3 linked regions of the Thermochromatium tepidum ATCC 43061 genome follow. Each later gene encodes a partner of the first gene's protein in a complex. Links are inferred from orthologs where the notes say so. Each region holds a gene or a part of one and is shown on either strand. Other genes may lie near its edges. The genes, in order: sdhA, E6P07_RS08660 and E6P07_RS08665.

Region 1 (3,126 bases):
GATGGTCAGTTGTCGCTGCGAACGCCTCTAAGCAAATCCAACGCGAATCACAGTGCGCATTAGGCTATGATCAGGCAACAGCGACGCCTCGTGGCGCCGACTTGCCTCCAGCACGGAAGCCATCCCCAGGCGCGCCCGCCCTTCACTACCAATCCAGACTGGGTTTGACATGTTAAAAAACTGGTCCGACGTCTACTCGATCGGCATCGCCGAGATCGACGAACAACACCGCCGCTTCTTTGAGGCCGCCCACCGTTTGTACGAGGGCATCCTCGATCGCGAAGGCCGCGCCGCTGTGGTCGAGGCGATCTCCTTTATGCGCGACTACGCCAACCGACACTTCCAGACCGAGGAGGTCTTCATGCGCGAGCACGATTACCCCGGGCTTAAGGACCATTTGCGCCAGCACGCCGCCTTCTTCCGCTGTCTCGACGAACTGGAGAACGATCTCATGATCTTCGGCCCCAGTCAGGATTTGGCCGAGCGTGCGCTCGACATTACCCAAGACTGGCTCATCGAGCATATCTCTGATGAGGATATGCTGTACTCACTGCATGTGAAGGCGGAGCGTTCGGGCGCGACGCCTGCCTGACCAGAGGTGTCCGGCATAAATTACACAAAAACACAGAATCTGGATAGGGCTCGGTCAGAATACCTGACCGAGCCCCTCCCAGATCACCCGGCACGCGGGTCCGCACCAGGCGGTTCGAGACATTGCGGTCATGATAGATTTGGCCGGCGGGATGGCCCAGTAAAGACATGCCACCCTCCGTGCGGAAGTGGAGTTGAAGCAGGACACCAGCGTCGTTCCTGTTCGAGCAGGATGTCAGGGCTTGTCGCCCAGCGCGGTCAGTACACCCGCTCCCTCGGCGGGAAGGCGTCGACGGTCAGGGGTTTGGTGCGCACCGGCTTGTAGTCCATGCGCTCACCGTCGCGGTAATAGAGGCTGTGCTTGAGCCAGGTCTGATCATCGCGTTTGGGGTAATCGGGCCTTGAGTGTGCACCGCGGCTCTCGCGGCGGTGGAGGGCAGAGACGGCGATCGCCAGGCCCACGTCGACCATGTTCTCCAGCTCCAGCGCCTCGATGCGCGCCGTGTTGAAGACCCTGGAGTGGTCGGTCAGACGCACCTCGGCCAGCTCGGCGCGCAGCTCACGCAGACGCGCGACGCCCGCGGTCATGACCTCCTCGGTGCGAAAGACGCCGGCGTGATCCTCCATGCATTTACGGAATTCGGCGCGCAGCTCCTGCACCCGCCTCCCCTTCCCCCGCTGCTCCCAACGCGCCAGACGTGCCCTGGACTGCTCCAGGCTCGCCGGATCCGTGGGGCGCGGATAGGGGTTGTCGCGGATGAACTCGATGATGTCCCTGCCCGCCGCGCGTCCAAAGACCAGGATATCGAGCAGCGAGTTGCCGCCAAGCCGATTGGCGCCATGGACCGAGGCGCAGGCGCACTCACCCGCCGCATAGAGCCCGGGCACCACCTCTTCCGAGCCCTGTCCCGCGGGCATGACCACACGCCCGAAACGATCGGTCGGGATCCCGCCCATGACATAGTGCGCGGTCGGGAACACCGGGATCGGCTCCACGACCGGATCGACCCCGGCGAAGATCCGGCTCAGCTCGCGGATGCCCGGAAGTCGCTTGGCAATGACGGATTCGCCGAGATGATCGAGCTTGAGCAGCACATGATCGCCATGCTCGCCGCAGCCGCGCCCCTCCTTGACCTCGGTGACGATGGCGCGCGAGACCAGGTCGCGGCTCGCCAGATCCTTGGCGTGCGGCGCATAGCGTTCCATAAAGCGCTCGCCGTGCTTGTTGATCAGATAGCCGCCCTCGCCGCGCGCCCCCTCGGTGATCAGCATCCCCTTGCCGGCGATACCGGTCGGATGGAACTGGAAGAACTCCATGTCCATCAGCGGGATGCCGGCACGCAGGGCCATGGCGCAGCCGTCTCCGGTATTGATATGGGCATTGGAGGTGGTGCGGAAGACCTGACCACAGCCGCCGGTGGCCAGCAGCGTCGCCTTGGACTCGATCAAGAGCAGCTCGCCGGTCTCGATCTCCAGCACCAGGGCGCCGCAGATGCTGCCCTCGGCGTCGCGTACCAGATCGATGGCGAAGAACTCATCGAAGAAGTGGGTGCAGGCGCGGATGTTCTGCTGATACAGGGTATGCAGGATGGCATGTCCAGTGCGGTCCGCCGCCGCGCAGGTGCGCGCCGCCTGCTCGCCGCCGAAGTTCTGGCTCTGACCGCCGAACGGGCGTTGATAGATCTTGCCGTTGTCCAGCCGCGAGAAGGGCACGCCGGCATGTTCCAGCTCATAGACTGTAGGGATGGCCTCACGGCACATGAACTCGATGGCATCCTGGTCGCCCAGATAGTCCGAGCCCTTGACGGTATCGAACATATGCCAGTGCCAGGAATCGGGCAGCACATTGCCCAAGGCCGCATTCACCCCGCCTTGGGCGGCGACCGTGTGCGAACGGGTCGGGAACACCTTGGAGACGACGGCAACGCGCAGATCCGCACCGGCCAGCTGGAGCGCGGCATTCAATCCGGCCCCGCCGGCACCGATGATGAGGGCATCGAAATGACGTGTCGGAAAATTCATACTAGGACCTACCGCCCAAGACCGGCGGTGATGATCGCCTTCAGGAACCAAAGTCCGGAGGCGAGGATGATAAAGACGAAGCCCGTCATGAGCCCCAGACGCAGCCGGGTGGGATGCACATAATCGATCAGCACATTGCGAATGCCGACCCAGGCATGGATGAGCCCGAGGGGCACACCGAGCATCAACGCCATGGCGACCACTGGATGCGCCACCCAGGCCACCAGTTCGGCATGATCGGCGGGGGCGTCGAAGATAAACTTGAGCAGCAGATAACCGGTGAGAAAGGCCAGATAGATGGCCGTGGTGCGCTGCAACAGCCAGGCCATGAGTCCGGAGGCTTGACGGCTCATGGGTTCAGTCTCCCAGCAGGAACGACAGGATGATGGACAGCACCAGCAGCACGGGAGCGGCCTGGAGCGTGAGGCGGGCAGTCTGGCGTGACTGCGCACGGTCGAGGCCGACGCCGTAGTCCAGGAACAGATGACGGATCCCGGCCATCAGATGATGGAA
Region 2 (3,077 bases), 640 kb from region 1 along the record:
GGGCCGGCGCAACAAGATGACCGGCACCGCCGAGCAGTTCCAGTACATCCTGCGCGACGAGTCGATGCACATGAACTTTGGCATCGATGTGATCAATCAGATCAAGATCGAGAATCCGCACCTTTGGACGCCCGAGTTCCGGCAGGAATTGGTCGGCATGATCCGCGAGGCCGTGGCGCTAGAGGCGGCCTACGCCCAGGACACCATGCCGCGTGGGGTGCTCGGGCTCAATGCCCAGATGTTCGAGGAGTATCTTCGATTCATCGCCAATCGCCGCTGTATCCAGATCGGGCTCCCCGAGCAGTATCCGGGGGCGACCAACCCCTTCCCTTGGATGTCTGAGGTTTTGGATCTGAAGAAGGAAAAGAACTTCTTCGAGAGCAGGGTCACCGAGTATCAGACCGGTGGCACGCTGAGCTGGGACTGACTACTGATTAACCCGGCCCTTAATCAGCTCGGGTTAATACGGATGCGGCCCCCGCCCGCCCTTTCGAGTATCGACGATGAGAATCAGCGTCTATCGCTACAGTCCGGATGTCGACCAGCGCCCCCGGATGCAGGACTACGAGGTCAAGACCTTCCAGGGCATGATGTTGCGCGACGCCCTGCTGGAGGTAAAACGACAGGACGAGTCCTTCAGCTTCCGGCATTCCTGCGGTGAGGGGGTCTGTGGATCGGACGCGGTCAACGCCAATGGTCGCAACGTACTGGCCTGCATCACCCCGATCAGCGAACTCAAGACGCCGATCCGGATACGCCCCCTGCCGGGGCGCCCGGTCATTCGCGATCTGGTCGTCGACATGACCCAGTTCTATGAGCAATATCGTGCGGTCAAGCCCTATCTGGTGCGCAAGGATCCACTGCCCGAGCAGGAGATCTTGCAGACCCCAGCCGATCGCGACCGGCTCGATGGTCTCTATGAGTGCATCCTCTGTGGGAGCTGTTCCACCGCCTGTCCGTCCTTCTGGTGGAATCCAGACAAATTCCACGGGCCGGCGGCGTTGTTGCAGGCGTGGCGCTTCCTGGCCGACAGCCGGGATCAGGCGACCGAAGAGCGGCTCGATGCCCTGGAGGGGCCATACAAACTCTTCCGCTGTCATAGCATCATGAACTGCGTCGAGGTCTGCCCCAAGGGGCTCAACCCGACCCGCGCCATTGGACGCATCAAGGAACTGATGCTCGAAAAGGGGTTTTAGGTGTTTGCCCTCGCCCATTCAAGACAGTGTCCAACCGATGAACCGCCCGATCTTCAGCGTCTGCGCTGGCAGTGTCGGCGCGGGATGCTGGAGCTGGATCATCTGCTCGAGCGTTTCCTCGATCTCGGCTATGCCCAACTGTCCGCCGCCGAACGCCGGGACTTCGTCGCATTGCTCGGCCAGCCGGATCCTCAGCTAAGCGACTGGTTCATGGGGCGCTCCGAGCCGTCCGAGCCGCAGCTGCGTGCACTGGTGGCGCGGATCCTCACCGTTGCGAGCGCATCGCCGCGCCCCGGCTGACGGTATGGACAGCCATCGAGTCTATCCGCCGCTGATCCTGTTCCCGCGCGTTTCGCTACGGCTCCTCGTTTTAGCCCTGGCGACACCGGTTCTGTCTCTAGCGGTGATCGCGGCCTTATCGCTCGACTGGCGACTGGGCGGGCCGCTGGTCCTGGTTGTGTTGTTTGATGCTTGGCGCACGCTGTGGACCGAGGTACTCAGGCGTGCGCCCCATTCGATCCGAGGCGCAACCTGGCACCCGGATGGCTCCTGGACCCTGCAGCTCGTTTCCGGGCACGAGATTGAGGTGCGGCTCTCACCGGCGACCTTCGTGAGCCCCTGGGGCGTCTCATTGGTATTCGTGCTCGGACGTCTAAGGCGGGTTGTTTTGGTGCTCGGTCCGGATTCGCTCGACGCCGAGACCTTGCGCCGTCTGCGTTGGCGTCTGCGACTCGTGGGCGAGCCTGTCGAGACGGCCTGAAGACTGAATCAGCGAACCGCGGGAAAGCAACGACCATGCGAGTTCTGGTGACGGGTGGGGCGGGCTACATCGGCAGCCATATCTGTGTGGAGCTGCTCCAGGCGGGAGTCCATGTGGTCGCGCTCGACAATCTCTGCAACAGCCAGGAGGAATCACTGCGCCGAGTCGGCGCGATTACAGGACGGGCGCTGGGCTTCTTCGAGGCCGATCTGCGCGATCGTGAGACGCTCGACGAGATCTTCAGCCAGGGCCGGTTCGATGCCGTGATCCATTGCGCCGGACTCAAGGCGGTGAGTGAGTCGGTCGCGCATCCACTGGAGTATTACGACAACAATGTCCAGGGTACGCTGACGCTCTGTCAGGCGATGGCTGCCGCCGGGGTGCGCGATCTCGTCTTCAGTTCCTCGGCGACCGTCTATGGCGAACCGGCGACCGTGCCGATTCGCGAGGATTTTCCCCTAGGTCCGACCCATCCCTATGGGCGCTCGAAGCTGTTCATCGAGGAGATCCTGCGCGATCTGTCTGTCTCTGATCCGCGCTGGAACATCGCGCGGCTGCGCTATTTCAATCCGGTCGGGGCGCACGAGAGCGGGCGCATCGGCGAGGATCCGAACGGGATCCCGAACAATCTCATGCCCTATATCGCTCAGGTGGCGGTCGGGCGGCTCCAGCGTCTGCGCGTCTTCGGCAGCGATTATCCGACGCCGGACGGGACCGGGGTGTACGATTACATCCATGTGGTGGACCTGGCGCGCGGTCATCTGGCGGCCCTGCACAAACTGCAAGAATCACCGGGCGTGGTCACTTACAATCTCGGGACCGGGCGCGGTTACAGTGTGCTGGAGGTGATCGCGGCCTTCGAGCGGGCAATCGGGCGTCCAATCCCCTATGACATCGTCGAGCGTCGGCCCGGTGACATCGCCTGCTGTTATGTCGATCCGTCGCTCGCGCGCGATGAGCTGGGCTGGAGCGCGGCATACGACCTAGAGCGGATGGTGGCCGACACCTGGCGTTGGCAGTCGCAGAATCCAGATGGATACGGAGCACGGCCTTGACACTGCCCCTTTCGTTTCTTCAACGCCCCAAGCAGCGGCGTCGTGGGTTTTTTGTTTTTTCGTGAG
Region 3 (2,784 bases), 640 kb from region 1 along the record:
CGAGATCGCGCACCCCGGCGGCAGCCATCGCCTGACAGAGCGTCAGCGTACCCTGGACATTGTTGTCGTAATACTCCAGTGGATGCGCGACCGACTCACTCACCGCCTTGAGTCCGGCGCAATGGATCACGGCATCGAACCGGCCCTGGCTGAAGATCTCGTCGAGCGTCTCACGATCGCGCAGATCGGCCTCGAAGAAGCCCAGCGCCCGTCCTGTAATCGCGCCGACTCGGCGCAGTGATTCCTCCTGGCTGTTGCAGAGATTGTCGAGCGCGACCACATGGACTCCCGCCTGGAGCAGCTCCACACAGATATGGCTGCCGATGTAGCCCGCCCCACCCGTCACCAGAACTCGCATGGTCGTTGCTTTCCCGCGGTTCGCTGATTCAGTCTTCAGGCCGTCTCGACAGGCTCGCCCACGAGTCGCAGACGCCAACGCAGACGGCGCAAGGTCTCGGCGTCGAGCGAATCCGGACCGAGCACCAAAACAACCCGCCTTAGACGTCCGAGCACGAATACCAATGAGACGCCCCAGGGGCTCACGAAGGTCGCCGGTGAGAGCCGCACCTCAATCTCGTGCCCGGAAACGAGCTGCAGGGTCCAGGAGCCATCCGGGTGCCAGGTTGCGCCTCGGATCGAATGGGGCGCACGCCTGAGTACCTCGGTCCACAGCGTGCGCCAAGCATCAAACAACACAACCAGGACCAGCGGCCCGCCCAGTCGCCAGTCGAGCGATAAGGCCGCGATCACCGCTAGAGACAGAACCGGTGTCGCCAGGGCTAAAACGAGGAGCCGTAGCGAAACGCGCGGGAACAGGATCAGCGGCGGATAGACTCGATGGCTGTCCATACCGTCAGCCGGGGCGCGGCGATGCGCTCGCAACGGTGAGGATCCGCGCCACCAGTGCACGCAGCTGCGGCTCGGACGGCTCGGAGCGCCCCATGAACCAGTCGCTTAGCTGAGGATCCGGCTGGCCGAGCAATGCGACGAAGTCCCGGCGTTCGGCGGCGGACAGTTGGGCATAGCCGAGATCGAGGAAACGCTCGAGCAGATGATCCAGCTCCAGCATCCCGCGCCGACACTGCCAGCGCAGACGCTGAAGATCGGGCGGTTCATCGGTTGGACACTGTCTTGAATGGGCGAGGGCAAACACCTAAAACCCCTTTTCGAGCATCAGTTCCTTGATGCGTCCAATGGCGCGGGTCGGGTTGAGCCCCTTGGGGCAGACCTCGACGCAGTTCATGATGCTATGACAGCGGAAGAGTTTGTATGGCCCCTCCAGGGCATCGAGCCGCTCTTCGGTCGCCTGATCCCGGCTGTCGGCCAGGAAGCGCCACGCCTGCAACAACGCCGCCGGCCCGTGGAATTTGTCTGGATTCCACCAGAAGGACGGACAGGCGGTGGAACAGCTCCCACAGAGGATGCACTCATAGAGACCATCGAGCCGGTCGCGATCGGCTGGGGTCTGCAAGATCTCCTGCTCGGGCAGTGGATCCTTGCGCACCAGATAGGGCTTGACCGCACGATATTGCTCATAGAACTGGGTCATGTCGACGACCAGATCGCGAATGACCGGGCGCCCCGGCAGGGGGCGTATCCGGATCGGCGTCTTGAGTTCGCTGATCGGGGTGATGCAGGCCAGTACGTTGCGACCATTGGCGTTGACCGCGTCCGATCCACAGACCCCCTCACCGCAGGAATGCCGGAAGCTGAAGGACTCGTCCTGTCGTTTTACCTCCAGCAGGGCGTCGCGCAACATCATGCCCTGGAAGGTCTTGACCTCGTAGTCCTGCATCCGGGGGCGCTGGTCGACATCCGGACTGTAGCGATAGACGCTGATTCTCATCGTCGATACTCGAAAGGGCGGGCGGGGGCCGCATCCGTATTAACCCGAGCTGATTAAGGGCCGGGTTAATCAGTAGTCAGTCCCAGCTCAGCGTGCCACCGGTCTGATACTCGGTGACCCTGCTCTCGAAGAAGTTCTTTTCCTTCTTCAGATCCAAAACCTCAGACATCCAAGGGAAGGGGTTGGTCGCCCCCGGATACTGCTCGGGGAGCCCGATCTGGATACAGCGGCGATTGGCGATGAATCGAAGATACTCCTCGAACATCTGGGCATTGAGCCCGAGCACCCCACGCGGCATGGTGTCCTGGGCGTAGGCCGCCTCTAGCGCCACGGCCTCGCGGATCATGCCGACCAATTCCTGCCGGAACTCGGGCGTCCAAAGGTGCGGATTCTCGATCTTGATCTGATTGATCACATCGATGCCAAAGTTCATGTGCATCGACTCGTCGCGCAGGATGTACTGGAACTGCTCGGCGGTGCCGGTCATCTTGTTGCGCCGGCCCAGGCTGAGGATCTGCACGAAGCCGACATAGAAGAAGATCCCCTCGAAGATGACATAGAAGGCGACCAGCTCGCGCAGGAGCCGCCGGTCATTCTCCGGGGTGCCGGTCTTGAAATGGGGGTCGGCCAGGGACTGGGTGAAGGGCAGCGCCCATTCGGCCTTGCGCGCCACCGAGGGGACCTCACGGTACATATTGAAGATCTCGCCCTCGTCGAGCCCCAGGCTCTCGACCACATACTGATAGGCGTGGGTGTGTAGCGCCTCCTCGAATGCCTGACGCAGCAGATACTGGCGGCACTCGGGGTTGGTGATGTGGCGATAGACCGCGAGCACCAGGTTGTTGGCGACCAGGGAGTCGGCGGTCGAGAAGAAGCCCAGGTTGCGCTTGACGATGAGGCGCTCGTCCTCGGTCAGCCCATGTGGATCCTTCCAGAGC

Evidence for each region.
Region 2: the proteins of sdhA (region 1) and E6P07_RS08660 are in contact, whole or in part, in a crystal structure (PDB 6C12), measured with the Escherichia coli proteins. The link is inferred for Thermochromatium tepidum ATCC 43061 from one-to-one orthologs.
Region 3: the proteins of sdhA (region 1) and E6P07_RS08665 are in contact, whole or in part, in a solved structure (PDB 1NEK), measured with the Escherichia coli proteins. The link is inferred for Thermochromatium tepidum ATCC 43061 from one-to-one orthologs.

What each region holds. Positions count from the first base shown.
Region 1 is NZ_CP039268.1:1,258,903-1,262,028, reverse strand. The notes cover bases 232-3,126. They hold sdhA (succinate dehydrogenase flavoprotein subunit), read right to left. Parts: upstream 2,614-3,126; coding sequence 850-2,613; downstream 232-849. Other genes in these bases: sdhC (succinate dehydrogenase, cytochrome b556 subunit), read right to left, coding at 2,971-3,126; sdhD (succinate dehydrogenase, hydrophobic membrane anchor protein), read right to left, coding at 2,622-2,966; E6P07_RS05795 (bacteriohemerythrin), read left to right, coding at 232-592. Also shown: more of E6P07_RS05795, read left to right, coding at 170-231. UniProt on the Escherichia coli protein: Two distinct, membrane-bound, FAD-containing enzymes are responsible for the catalysis of fumarate and succinate interconversion; the fumarate reductase is used in anaerobic growth, and the succinate dehydrogenase is used in aerobic growth.
Region 2 is NZ_CP039268.1:1,902,698-1,905,774, reverse strand. The notes cover bases 1-2,846. They hold E6P07_RS08660 (FAD assembly factor SdhE), read left to right. Parts: upstream 1-1,196; coding sequence 1,197-1,496; downstream 1,497-2,846. Other genes in these bases: galE (UDP-glucose 4-epimerase GalE), read left to right, coding at 1,992-2,846; E6P07_RS08655 (protein YgfX), read left to right, coding at 1,501-1,956; E6P07_RS08665 (succinate dehydrogenase iron-sulfur subunit), read left to right, coding at 504-1,196; E6P07_RS08670 (ribonucleotide-diphosphate reductase subunit beta), read left to right, coding at 1-427. In the rest of the region: more of galE, read left to right, coding at 2,847-3,011. UniProt on the Escherichia coli protein: An FAD assembly protein, which accelerates covalent attachment of the cofactor into other proteins.
Region 3 is NZ_CP039268.1:1,903,426-1,906,209, forward strand. It holds E6P07_RS08665 (succinate dehydrogenase iron-sulfur subunit), read right to left. Parts: upstream 1,847-2,784; coding sequence 1,154-1,846; downstream 1-1,153. Other genes in the region: galE (UDP-glucose 4-epimerase GalE), read right to left, coding at 1-358; E6P07_RS08655 (protein YgfX), read right to left, coding at 394-849; E6P07_RS08660 (FAD assembly factor SdhE), read right to left, coding at 854-1,153; E6P07_RS08670 (ribonucleotide-diphosphate reductase subunit beta), read right to left, coding at 1,923-2,784. UniProt on the Escherichia coli protein: Two distinct, membrane-bound, FAD-containing enzymes are responsible for the catalysis of fumarate and succinate interconversion; the fumarate reductase is used in anaerobic growth, and the succinate dehydrogenase is used in aerobic growth.